3 regions of the Sphingobium aromaticiconvertens genome follow, and region 1 is predicted to be linked to each of the others. Evidence: riboswitches for the same ligand, from Rfam matches in the RefSeq annotation. Region 1 holds a riboswitch; each other region holds the start of a gene.
The links. Region 1 has a riboswitch for cobalamin ahead of WFR25_RS09950 (cobalamin biosynthesis protein CobG). Riboswitches for the same ligand answer to the same signal wherever they lie in the genome.
Positions count from the first base shown of each region.

Region 2: linked by a shared signal. The riboswitch ahead of WFR25_RS03370 (DUF1636 domain-containing protein) and the one ahead of WFR25_RS09950 (cobalamin biosynthesis protein CobG) in region 1 are both predicted to bind cobalamin.
Region 3: linked by a shared signal. The riboswitch ahead of cobW (cobalamin biosynthesis protein CobW) and the one ahead of WFR25_RS09950 (cobalamin biosynthesis protein CobG) in region 1 are both predicted to bind cobalamin.

Region 1 is NZ_JBANRJ010000001.1:2,079,405-2,082,674, forward strand. Features, by position in the region: gene WFR25_RS09940 (TonB-dependent receptor domain-containing protein) at 1-263, shown strand, start outside; gene WFR25_RS09945 (energy transducer TonB) at 268-1,002, shown strand; cobalamin riboswitch at 1,079-1,294, shown strand; gene WFR25_RS09950 (cobalamin biosynthesis protein CobG) at 1,548-2,678, shown strand; gene WFR25_RS09955 (precorrin-8X methylmutase) at 2,678-3,270, shown strand, end outside.
Region 2 is NZ_JBANRJ010000001.1:659,576-662,845, forward strand. Features, by position in the region: gene WFR25_RS03360 (histidine phosphatase family protein) at 1-209, opposite strand, end outside; gene cobT (nicotinate-nucleotide--dimethylbenzimidazole phosphoribosyltransferase) at 206-1,222, opposite strand; gene WFR25_RS03370 (DUF1636 domain-containing protein) at 1,219-1,635, opposite strand; cobalamin riboswitch at 1,825-2,019, opposite strand; gene WFR25_RS03375 (ABC transporter ATP-binding protein) at 2,052-2,831, opposite strand; gene WFR25_RS03380 (FecCD family ABC transporter permease) at 2,825-3,270, opposite strand, start outside.
Region 3 is NZ_JBANRJ010000001.1:668,906-672,175, reverse strand. Features, by position in the region: gene WFR25_RS03410 (TonB-dependent siderophore receptor) at 1-1,271, opposite strand, end outside; cobalamin riboswitch at 1,399-1,642, shown strand; gene cobW (cobalamin biosynthesis protein CobW) at 1,782-2,828, shown strand; gene cobN (cobaltochelatase subunit CobN) at 2,828-3,270, shown strand, end outside.

The sequences.
Region 1 (3,270 bases):
CGGGTGGCTGGACCGGCGAATTTGCCGAGCGGCAGGACAAGGTCACGACCGGTCCCTTCTCCTCCGCCGGATCTGGTATCGCTACGACGGGCTATAGTGTCCAAAACATATTCCTCTCGTTCAAACCGCGTAGCGGCCCGGCGGAGGGGTTCGAGTTCCGGATCGCAGCAGACAATATCTTCGACAGGCAATATCGCCGCCATCTGTCCTCGCTCGCGGCGGAAGGGCAGACGTTCAAGTTCACCGTGGCGAACACTTTCTGACGCCATGGCTGGGGGACGGCATTCTTTCCGCATCGGCCTTCCGGCGGTGGCTTCGCTGCTGGTGAATGCGCTGTTGATCGCAGCGCTGCTGAACCTTGGCATGGGGCGCAAGGTGGAAAGGGCGGACGAGCCATCGCTGACGGTGATGTCGCTGGCGGTGCTCAAGGGCGCGGAGGAGGGCGCCGAGGAAGCGAAGGCGGCGGTGCAACAGCCGCCTGCGCCACCCGCGCAAGCAGCGCAGGATGCGCCCCCGGCTCCGACTGTTCCCGTGCGTGTACCTGTGCCGGTCGCGCTGCCCTTTACTGCGCCCCGGTTGCAGGCGACGGCGCCCGTCCAGCAGGCGGCAACGGCAAATATTCCCTCTGCCGCCGTGGCGGTATCCGCACCGCCCGCGCCACCCGTGCGGCGGGGAACGGCAGATGGGCTGGACGTGAACGCTCCTGCTGGCACCAGCCATAGCTATGCCGCACGAGTACGGTCGTGGTTGTACGCTCATAAACTCTATCCCCGCCGCGCGCGTATGCGGCGCGAGGAAGGTGTGGTGCGGGTGCGTTTCGTGATCGACCGTGCCGGACTTTTGCTGGAAGGCAATGTCATCGCAAGTTCCGGGCGGACGTCGCTGGATGAAGAGGCCGCCGCGATGATGCAGCGCGCCTCGCCTTTCCCCAAGGCGCCCCGCGACATCGGCGGTGAGCGCATTGAATTCACCGCACCGATTGAGTTCATCCTGCCGGTCTGACGTCTCCTCGAACAGTTGGGCAATTGGCATACTGAATTTTTTGCTCTAGGCGACGTTGCAGGCTGGCTTCGTACCAGTCCGTATTGATCGCGCTGGTGCCCCGATGGGGCTTGAATGGGAATGCGGTGCGGGGGCGACCCCAAATCCGCAGCTGTCCCTGCAACTGTAAGCGGTGAGTGCGATGCACAAGGCTCCTTTCGAGGGGGCCAGCCACTGGACTTCATGTTCGGGAAGGCCGTGCATCCTGCTTTGACCCGCGAGCCAGGAGACCTGCCAGCGCACCGGTCGCTCTTGCCTTGGTCCAGGGGATGGTCACGGCTCGGTACTCCGCGTGAGCGACGATCCTTTGCGGCTGGGGCTGCATCGGTGCGTAATGACGGGCGCTTTTGTCTTGCGCCCGCCCGTCTCGCGCATCGACCGACATGGTGTCGGCAAGCCCCGGTTTTCGTTGCTCGGCGTGGGGTGGAGTGGACAATGCGCGTCGCGTCGAAGCGCTTCATGACCCGTGAGCCAGGCGCGGCGCTCGTCCGTCAGGATCGCCGCGCGTGAGCGGTTATGCCGTCAGCGGATGGTGCCCGACCGCCTGGCGTCCTATGATGGCGGGCGACGGCCTGCTGGTGCGCGTCAGGCCGCGATTGGCGCGGATGACGGGCGAACAGGTGGTGGGCCTGTGCGAAGTGGCTGCGCGTTTTGGCAATGGCCTGATCGATGTCACCAACCGTGCCAACCTGCAAATCCGGGGCTTGCGCGACAGCGCCATGTCCGCCTTGCTGGACAGGCTCGTCGACCTTGATCTGGTGGGTGCCGATCCCATGATGGAGGCGCGGCGCACTATCCTGATCGCACCGGACTGGCGGCGGGGTGATGACAGCGCGCAGGTCGCCAACGGATTGATGGCACGGCTGGCTGCCCTGCCCGAATTGCCTGCGAAGGTCGGGTTTGCCGTCGATGCTGGCACGGCCCCGATATTGGGTGCTGATCCGGCGGATTTTCGGATCGAACGGGGCGAGAGCAGAGGCCTGATCCTGCGCGCAGATGGGCGGGAGTTAGGCGTGCCGGTCGCGGTGAACGAGGCTGCGGACGCAATGGTTGCGCTGGCGCACTGGTTCGTGGAAACCGGCGGCGCGGAGGCGGGCAGGATGTCCCGTCACGCCATACCCTTGCCCGCATGGGCGCAGGGGCATGTTCGTCCGGCGCCCACCCGCCCGGCGATACTGCCGGGGTGTCATGCACTGGGCTGCGTCTATGGCGTTCCCTTTGGCAGCATGGAGGCATCCGCCCTTGCGGCGCTAATGACGGATAGCGGGGCAGAGGCTGCGCGTGTCACGCCATGGCGCACCCTGTTGCTGGAAGGCGCATCGTCGGTCGATGCCCAGGGCTTCGTGACGGACGCCGCCGATCCAGCCCTGCGTGTCGACGCTTGTCCCGGCGCGCCAGCCTGTCCGCAGGCGACGGTGGAAACCCGCGCCCTGGCCATGCGCCTTGCCCCGCATATCGCGGGCCGTCTGCATATGTCGGGCTGCGCGAAGGGCTGCGCCCGTGTCGGTCCTGCCAATGTCACCCTCACCGGATGCGATGGCCTGTTCGATCTGGCGTTCGACGCCCGTGCCGGTGATCCGCCTATCCGGGCAAGCCTGCGAACGGACCAACTGCTTGCCCATTTCGGAGCCGATTGATGCCGCATATCTACGAAACCGATGGCGCGGCAATCTACCGCCAATCCTTTGCGACGATCCGGGCGGAGGCCGATCTGGCGCGCTTCACCGCGGATGAAGAGCGGATAGCGGTCCGCATGATCCACGCCGCCGGGCTGGTGGGCCTCGCCGCCCATATCCGCTTCTCGCCGGACTTCGCGACGGCGGCGGGGGCGGCCATGGCGAATGGCGCGCCGATCCTGTGCGATGCGCGGATGGTGAGCGAGGGGATCACGCGCGCCCGGCTGTCTGCCGACAATGCCATCATCTGCACGCTGCACGATCCCGACGTGCCCGAACGGGCGCGGGCGATGGCTAACACACGGTCGGCGGCGGCGCTGGAACATTGGCGTCCGCATCTCGCTGGAGCGGTGGTGGCAATCGGCAATGCGCCCACGGCCCTGTTCCATCTGCTCAATATGCTGGAAGACCCGGCCTGTCCCCGCCCGGTGGCGATCATTGGCTGCCCCGTCGGCTTTGTCGGCGCGATGGAGTCCAAGGCTGCCTTGTGGGAGGTGCAGCCCGTACCCTGCTGCATCGTGGAGGGCCGCATGGGCGGCAGCGCGATCACCGT
Region 2 (3,270 bases), 1.4 Mb from region 1:
GGCTGGCCCGATGCCGCTGCCAGTGCCTCGCCCGGTTGTCGCGCACGGGCGAGGTCGGACGATATATGGATGTCGATGTCCAGCCCCTTGGCCTGCGCGACGCAGGCGGCGATGCCTTCCTGCGTCGGCCTGCAATCGGTCCGCCCCAGCATGCGCCCGGTGATTTCAGGCGCGCCGTGACGCAGGAGATGGAGCAGGAATCCGGTCATGACGCTCCGGAAATGCCCGCTTCGGCAAAGGTGGCCATGCCTTCATGCGCGGCCAGCGCCGATCGGATCACCGCGACGGCGACTGCCGCGCCGCTGCCCTCACCCAGCCGCATGTCGAGTGCGAGCAGGGGCGCAAGGCCCAGCCGATCCAGCAGGCGGCCGTGGCCCGGCTCGGCCGAACGATGCCCCGCGATGCAATGATCGGTGATGGCCGGGCAGGCTGTAGCGATCGGCGCCAGCGCCGCGCAACTGATGAATCCATCAAGAACCACAGGGATGCGCCGCTGCCGTGCTGTCACGATTGCGCCGGCGATGGCGACAATCTCTCGTCCGCCAAGCCGCCGCAGCGTTTCAAACGGCGTCATGGGCGCGTCGGCATGAAAGGCGATGGCTTGTTCCACCACGACCACTTTTCGCGCGATGCCCTGGCTATCGATACCGGTGCCGGGGCCGACCCAGTCAGCGGCAGATCCACCGAAGGACCGCATGCACAGTGCGGCGGCGGCGGTCGAATTGCCGATTCCCATTTCGCCCACGACCAGCAGGTCGAGTCCGGGTTCCACGACATCCGCGCCCGCCGACAGCGCGGTCAGGCACTCCGCTTCCGTCATGGCGGGTTGGCAGGTGAAGTCCGCCGTGGGCCGATCAAGGTCCAGCGCCACAATCTTCAGGTCAAGATCGACCGCTTTGGCGAGGGCGTTGATCGCGGCGCCGCCCGCTTCGAAATTGCGGACCATCTGCGCGGTGACGTCCGCCGGGAAGGCGCTGACGCCATGGATCGTCACGCCATGATTGCCCGCAAAGATGGCGGCGCGCATGCTGTTCAACACGGGACGCTCGCGGTCCTGCCACCCGGCCAGGAACAGCGCAATGTCCTCTAGCCGTCCCAGCGAGCCAAGTGGCTTGGTGAGTTGGGCCTGTCGCGCCCGTGCGGCCTCCTGTGCGGTGGCATCTACTTTGGGGAGGTCAATCAGCGCAGCCTCGAACGCCGCAATTGTGGGAAAGCCGCTCATTCCTCGACCACAAAGCCCTGGGGTGGCGTGCGGGTGATGAAATGGCCCTTCACGCCCTGCGGCCAATGTGCAAACGGAACGCGGCCATGCTCGCTCGCCGCATAATGGACGGCATAGTCGAGAATGGCGCGGGCGGCCTCTTTGTCAGGCGTGAAGCGGCCCAGCACATAACCGACCTTGGCGGGCGCGCGCAGATGGACGGTGCAAAATTCGGTGCAGGCGAACAGGCATGGCATTTCCTGTACCGTAACGCCGTCATAGCGCGGGTCCGACGCCTTGACCGTCCGAAGCGCAGCAACCAGTTGGGCGCCGCCCCGCGTCCCGCTGTCATTTTCGCGTGCCTCGCCCGAATGGCGACAGGTGTTGCACGCAACGATGGCGGGACCATCTTCGACCGGCTTGAACTTCATCATGCCTTCGACGCGCGCATTGGTGTCGGCAGGAAGGGAGAAATAATAATGTACGGCAACATCAAACGGGCACCCATGACAACGGGCCACGTTCACGAGACATGCCGACGCACGACATGGCCCGCGCATAAGCGGCCCTGACATGTCGCCTGTCGGGTTTACCCCCGTTCGCCCGGAATCCCCTGTCCGCACGAAAGACGACCGCGACGGGCAGGTCTCCTGGCTTGCGGGTCAACACCTGTTCGAACCGCCTTCTCAGGATTGTGACAATCCCAATGGCCTGTGGTCGATGGCTCGCCGCTCACAGTTGCAGGGGCAGCCGGGGTTTTGAACCCCGTTCCCATTTTCATCCCCATTTTCAGGGGAACCTGTCGCGGGCCGACGCTTACTCAGCGCTTCATTGCGCGTCAATCAATCTGTCAATCGGGCAATCTGTCCATCGGGACGATCATGGGCGCGGCGCCAGATGTATCGATGAGGGCGTCGATGCCATAGACCGATCGCAGCCGCTCGGCGGTCAGTACCTCCATCGGCGCGCCGTCGGCGACAAGCGAACCGCCATGCATCAGCAGCAGCCGGTCGCAATAGCGCGCGGCCATCGTCAGGTCATGGAGGACCGCGACCACCAGCGCACCCGCATCCGCCTGCCGCCGCAACAGGGCCATAACATCGATCTGATGGCCCGGATCGAGCGAGGCCAGCGGTTCGTCCACGACCAGAGCGGGCGCTTCGACCGCCAGCGCGCGGGCCAGCAATGCCCTTGCGCGCTCGCCGCCCGAAAGGTCGGTGGCAATGCGGTAGCGCAGATTGGTGACATCCGCGCGATCGAGCGCCCGATCGACAGCGGCCAGATCGTCTGACGCCAGCGACGACATGGGCGCCAGATGCGGCAGTCGTCCCAGCGCGACCAGCCGTTCGACGCTGAGCGGCCAATGCAGCGTCTGCCCCTGTGGAAGATAGGCGACCTTGCGCGCCACGGCGGCGCGGGCCATCTGCGCGACTGGCTTGCTATCGATCAGAGCATTGCCGCTGCTGGCCGGGATCAGGCCCAGCATCACGCGCAACAGGCTGGATTTGCCCGCGCCGTTCGGGCCGATAATGCCGACGAGCCTGCCCGGCTCCAGCGCGGCGCTGACGTCGCGCACGACCTGGCGGCGGCCAAGGCTGACGCTGACCGAATCCAGTTGGATCGTCACCATATCCGCCGCTCCCGCATGAGGTGGAAGAGGAAGACCGGGACGCCCAGAAACGCCGTCATCACGCCAAGTTTCAGTTCGTTGGTCGACGGGATCAGGCGCACGCCTATGTCCGCCAGCGCAAGGAGCGATGCGCCCGCCAGTGCCGAGGGCAGAAGGATCGACGATGGCGCGCGGTCGGTGAGCGGGCGGATCAGATGGGGTACGATCAGGCCGACGAAACCGATCGCGCCCGACACGGCGACCGCGCCTCCCACTCCGATGGCGACGCCCAGCAGCAGGCGTAGCCGCGTGATCCGCAAATCGACGCCCAGCGCCCGCGCGCCATCCTCACCCAGCGTGAGCGCATCAAGCGCATGGCCATCGAACAACAGCAGCGCGATGCCGATGGCGATGCAGGGCAGGGCGATCAGGACATGCTGAAAGGACCGGTTCTCGATCG
Region 3 (3,270 bases), 1.4 Mb from region 1:
CATTTGGGCGTGCCCAGCGAACGCGTATCCGTTGTCGTGGGTGTACCGCTGTTGGTGGCGGTCGGCGCGACGGCCTGAGTACCCTGCGTGATGATCGAGTCGGTATAGCTGGCCGCCGCGACGACATCGAAGCCGGGCACAATCTCCCCACGCCCTTCCAGCTCTACGCCGCGTACCCGCACCTCGCCAATCTGGATCTGCGCGGTCGAAGGGATACCAACCGTCCCAGCCTGTGGATGGCCCACCAAAGTATTCTGACGTCGCAAATCATAGGCCGACACAGTGAAAATGGCATTGGTGCCTGCGGGCTGATATTTGAGGCCGCCTTCATATTGCCGACCGGTCACGGGCGTGGCAGGCCTGTTTTCGGTGCTGGACACATAGACCAGACCCGATTGCGGCTCGAAGGATTCAGCATAGCTGAAATAGGGCGAAACCCCGGATTCGAACGCATAGAGCGCGCCCAGACGCATGGTGAACGCCTTTTGCGACAGGCGCGTCACTGGCGCGGCACGCGCAGCGGCAGTCGCGGGATTGAGGTTCAGCGTCGTCTGGTCATACCAGTCCCGACGGCCACTGGCGATCAGTTGCAGCCGCCCGATGCTGATCTGATCCTGGATATACACGCCCGTCTGGTCGCGCTTGCCATAGGTGTTGGTGTAAGCGCTCGACAGTTGCGTCAGGTCGAAACTGGGCAACACCCCGCGATAGACGGGGTTCAGCAGGTTGAGGTTGGGAATGCTGGTCAGGGGGTTGGTGGTCTGGCCGGTATTGAACTGCTGAACATTCTCACCGGTGATCCGCTGATAATCGACCCCTACCAGCAGGTTATGCTGGATGAAGCCCGTGGCGAACTTGGCATTCAAGCTATTGTCCAGCGTCAGCGTGTCGAAATCCTCGTCCGCGCCGCCACCGCCCCGAATGATCGTGGAATAATCGCTGTTACGGTTCGCGCCGATCCCCGTCGTCGCGAAACCCGCGATATAGAGTTGGCGGTATGACAGCTTGCTATTCTGGTAGCGGATGTTCGACCGGACGGTCAGATGCTCATCGAAATCGTGGCGGAAAAAGCCCGCAATCGACTTCGCCTTGTGATTATAGCGTTCATAGCCCGGATCGCCGGTGTTGATGGTGCGTGGCAACCGGCCGATGGAGCTTTCCACTACCGATCCGCGATAGGGCACGCCCGAATAGCCGCCGCCGCTGGGGGCATGCTGATAGGCGGCGACTAAAGTGAAGCTGGTCGCCGGGTCGGGCGCAAAGGTCAGCATCGGGCTGACATGATAGCGTTCGCTGAACGCTCGCTGGCCCGGCGCTTATCGCGGCCCTGCTTGTTGCATTGACCTGCCCGCTCTCTCACTCTACCAAACCGCGTCCGCTGGGCGCCGCAAGGCCTCGGGCGGACATGATCGCGCCGGTGCCCGCAAGGGCTTGAAACGGGAATGCGGTGCGGGTGGTGAGAGCCGCCCAAATCCGCGGCTGTCCCTGCAACTGTGAGCGGTGAGCAAGATGCATATCGTCGATCACCCATGCGGTGGCCGACAGCCACTGGGCCGGACGCTAAATCCTGCGAGGCCTGGGAAGGCCATGGATCGCGCTTTGACCCGCAAGCCAGGAGACCTGCCAGCGCACCGGTCGCTCTTGCCTTGATCCAGGGGATGGTCACGGCACGGTCTTTCTCCGTCTGAGCGACGAAACCCATGCGGCACGGCGCCGCGTCGGGTGCGCGCTCGCACGCCCGACGTCGTTCGCTTGCCCGTAGTCGACGAAGGAAAAGGCGTATGAGCAAGGTTCCCACAACGGTCATCACGGGATTTCTGGGCGCGGGCAAGACCACGCTGATCCGGCATCTGTTGCAAAATGCCAATGGTCGCAGGCTGGCATTGATCGTCAACGAGTTTGGCGATGTCGGCGTCGATGGCGCGTTGTTGCGCGGCTGCAATGACGAAGCCTGCCCGGAGGATAATATCGTCGAGCTGGCCAATGGCTGCATCTGCTGCACGGTCGCCGACGATTTCCTGCCGACGATGCTGACATTGCTCGACCGGCCCAGCCCGCCCGACCATATCATCATCGAGACGTCGGGGCTGGCTCTGCCCAAGCCGCTGGTGAAGGCCTTCCAATGGCCCGACATCCGCACCCGCGCGACGGTGGACGGCGTGATCGCCCTGATCGACGCCGACGCGGTGGCCAATGGTCGCTTTGCCACGGACGAAGCCGCACTGGCGCTCGCCCGCGCCGCCGATCCCGCGCTCGACCATGACAGCCCGCTGGAGGAACTGTACGAAGACCAACTGGCCTGCGCCGACCTCGTCATCCTCAACAAGTCCGATCTGGTCGATGCCGATAGCCTGACCCGGATAGAAGGCGACATAGCCGGCGACACCCGCAGCGGCGTAAAGATCGTGCGCGCTGTGCAGGGCGCGGTTGACGCCAAGATATTGCTCGGCCTGTTCGCGGGGGCGGAAGACGATCTGGACACCCGCCCATCCCATCATGATGCCGACCCGGATCACGACCATGACGACTTTGACAGCTTCGTGGTTCAGGGCGGCGAACTCGGGGAGGTCGACGCCTTGCTGGCGGCGATGACGAAGCTGATCGAACAGCATGACATATTGCGTATCAAGGGCTTCGTCGCCGTCGAAGGCCGCCCCGCACGCCTTGTCATTCAGGCTGTTGGTCCCCGTATCCAGCATTATTTCGACCGCGCCTGGGCACCCGGCGAAGCGCGCGCATCGCAGTTGGTGGTGATCGGCCAGAAGGGTCTGGACCAGCCCGCGATCGACGCCGCGCTTGGCGCGGCATTGGGCACCGTCCCCGCCTGATGCATTTGCTGGCCGCCACGCCGGGAACGATCTCCAATGGTGACGAGGCGATCGACCTCGCCCAGTCGCCGGGGGATATCGTCTTTCTCACCGTGGCGGACAGCGAACTTGCCTGCTTCGCCAAGGCGGTAGCAACGCTGGACAAAGACGCGCCGACCATCCGGCTCGCCAACCTGCTCCAGCTCAAACACCCCTATTCGGTCGACCTCTATGTCCAAAAGGTAATCGCCAACGCCCGTTTCGTGTGCGTCGTGCTGCTGGGCGGCAAGAGCTACTGGCCCTATGGCGTGGATGAGATCGCCCGTGTCGCGCGGGAAAAGGGCATCGCCTTCGCAGCCATCGCCGACGGGCGCGAACCCGACCCAACGCTCGACGCGGCCTCCACGCTGCCTCAAAATGTGCGCGAGCGACTGCGTGATTATCTGCGTCAGGGCGGTATAGC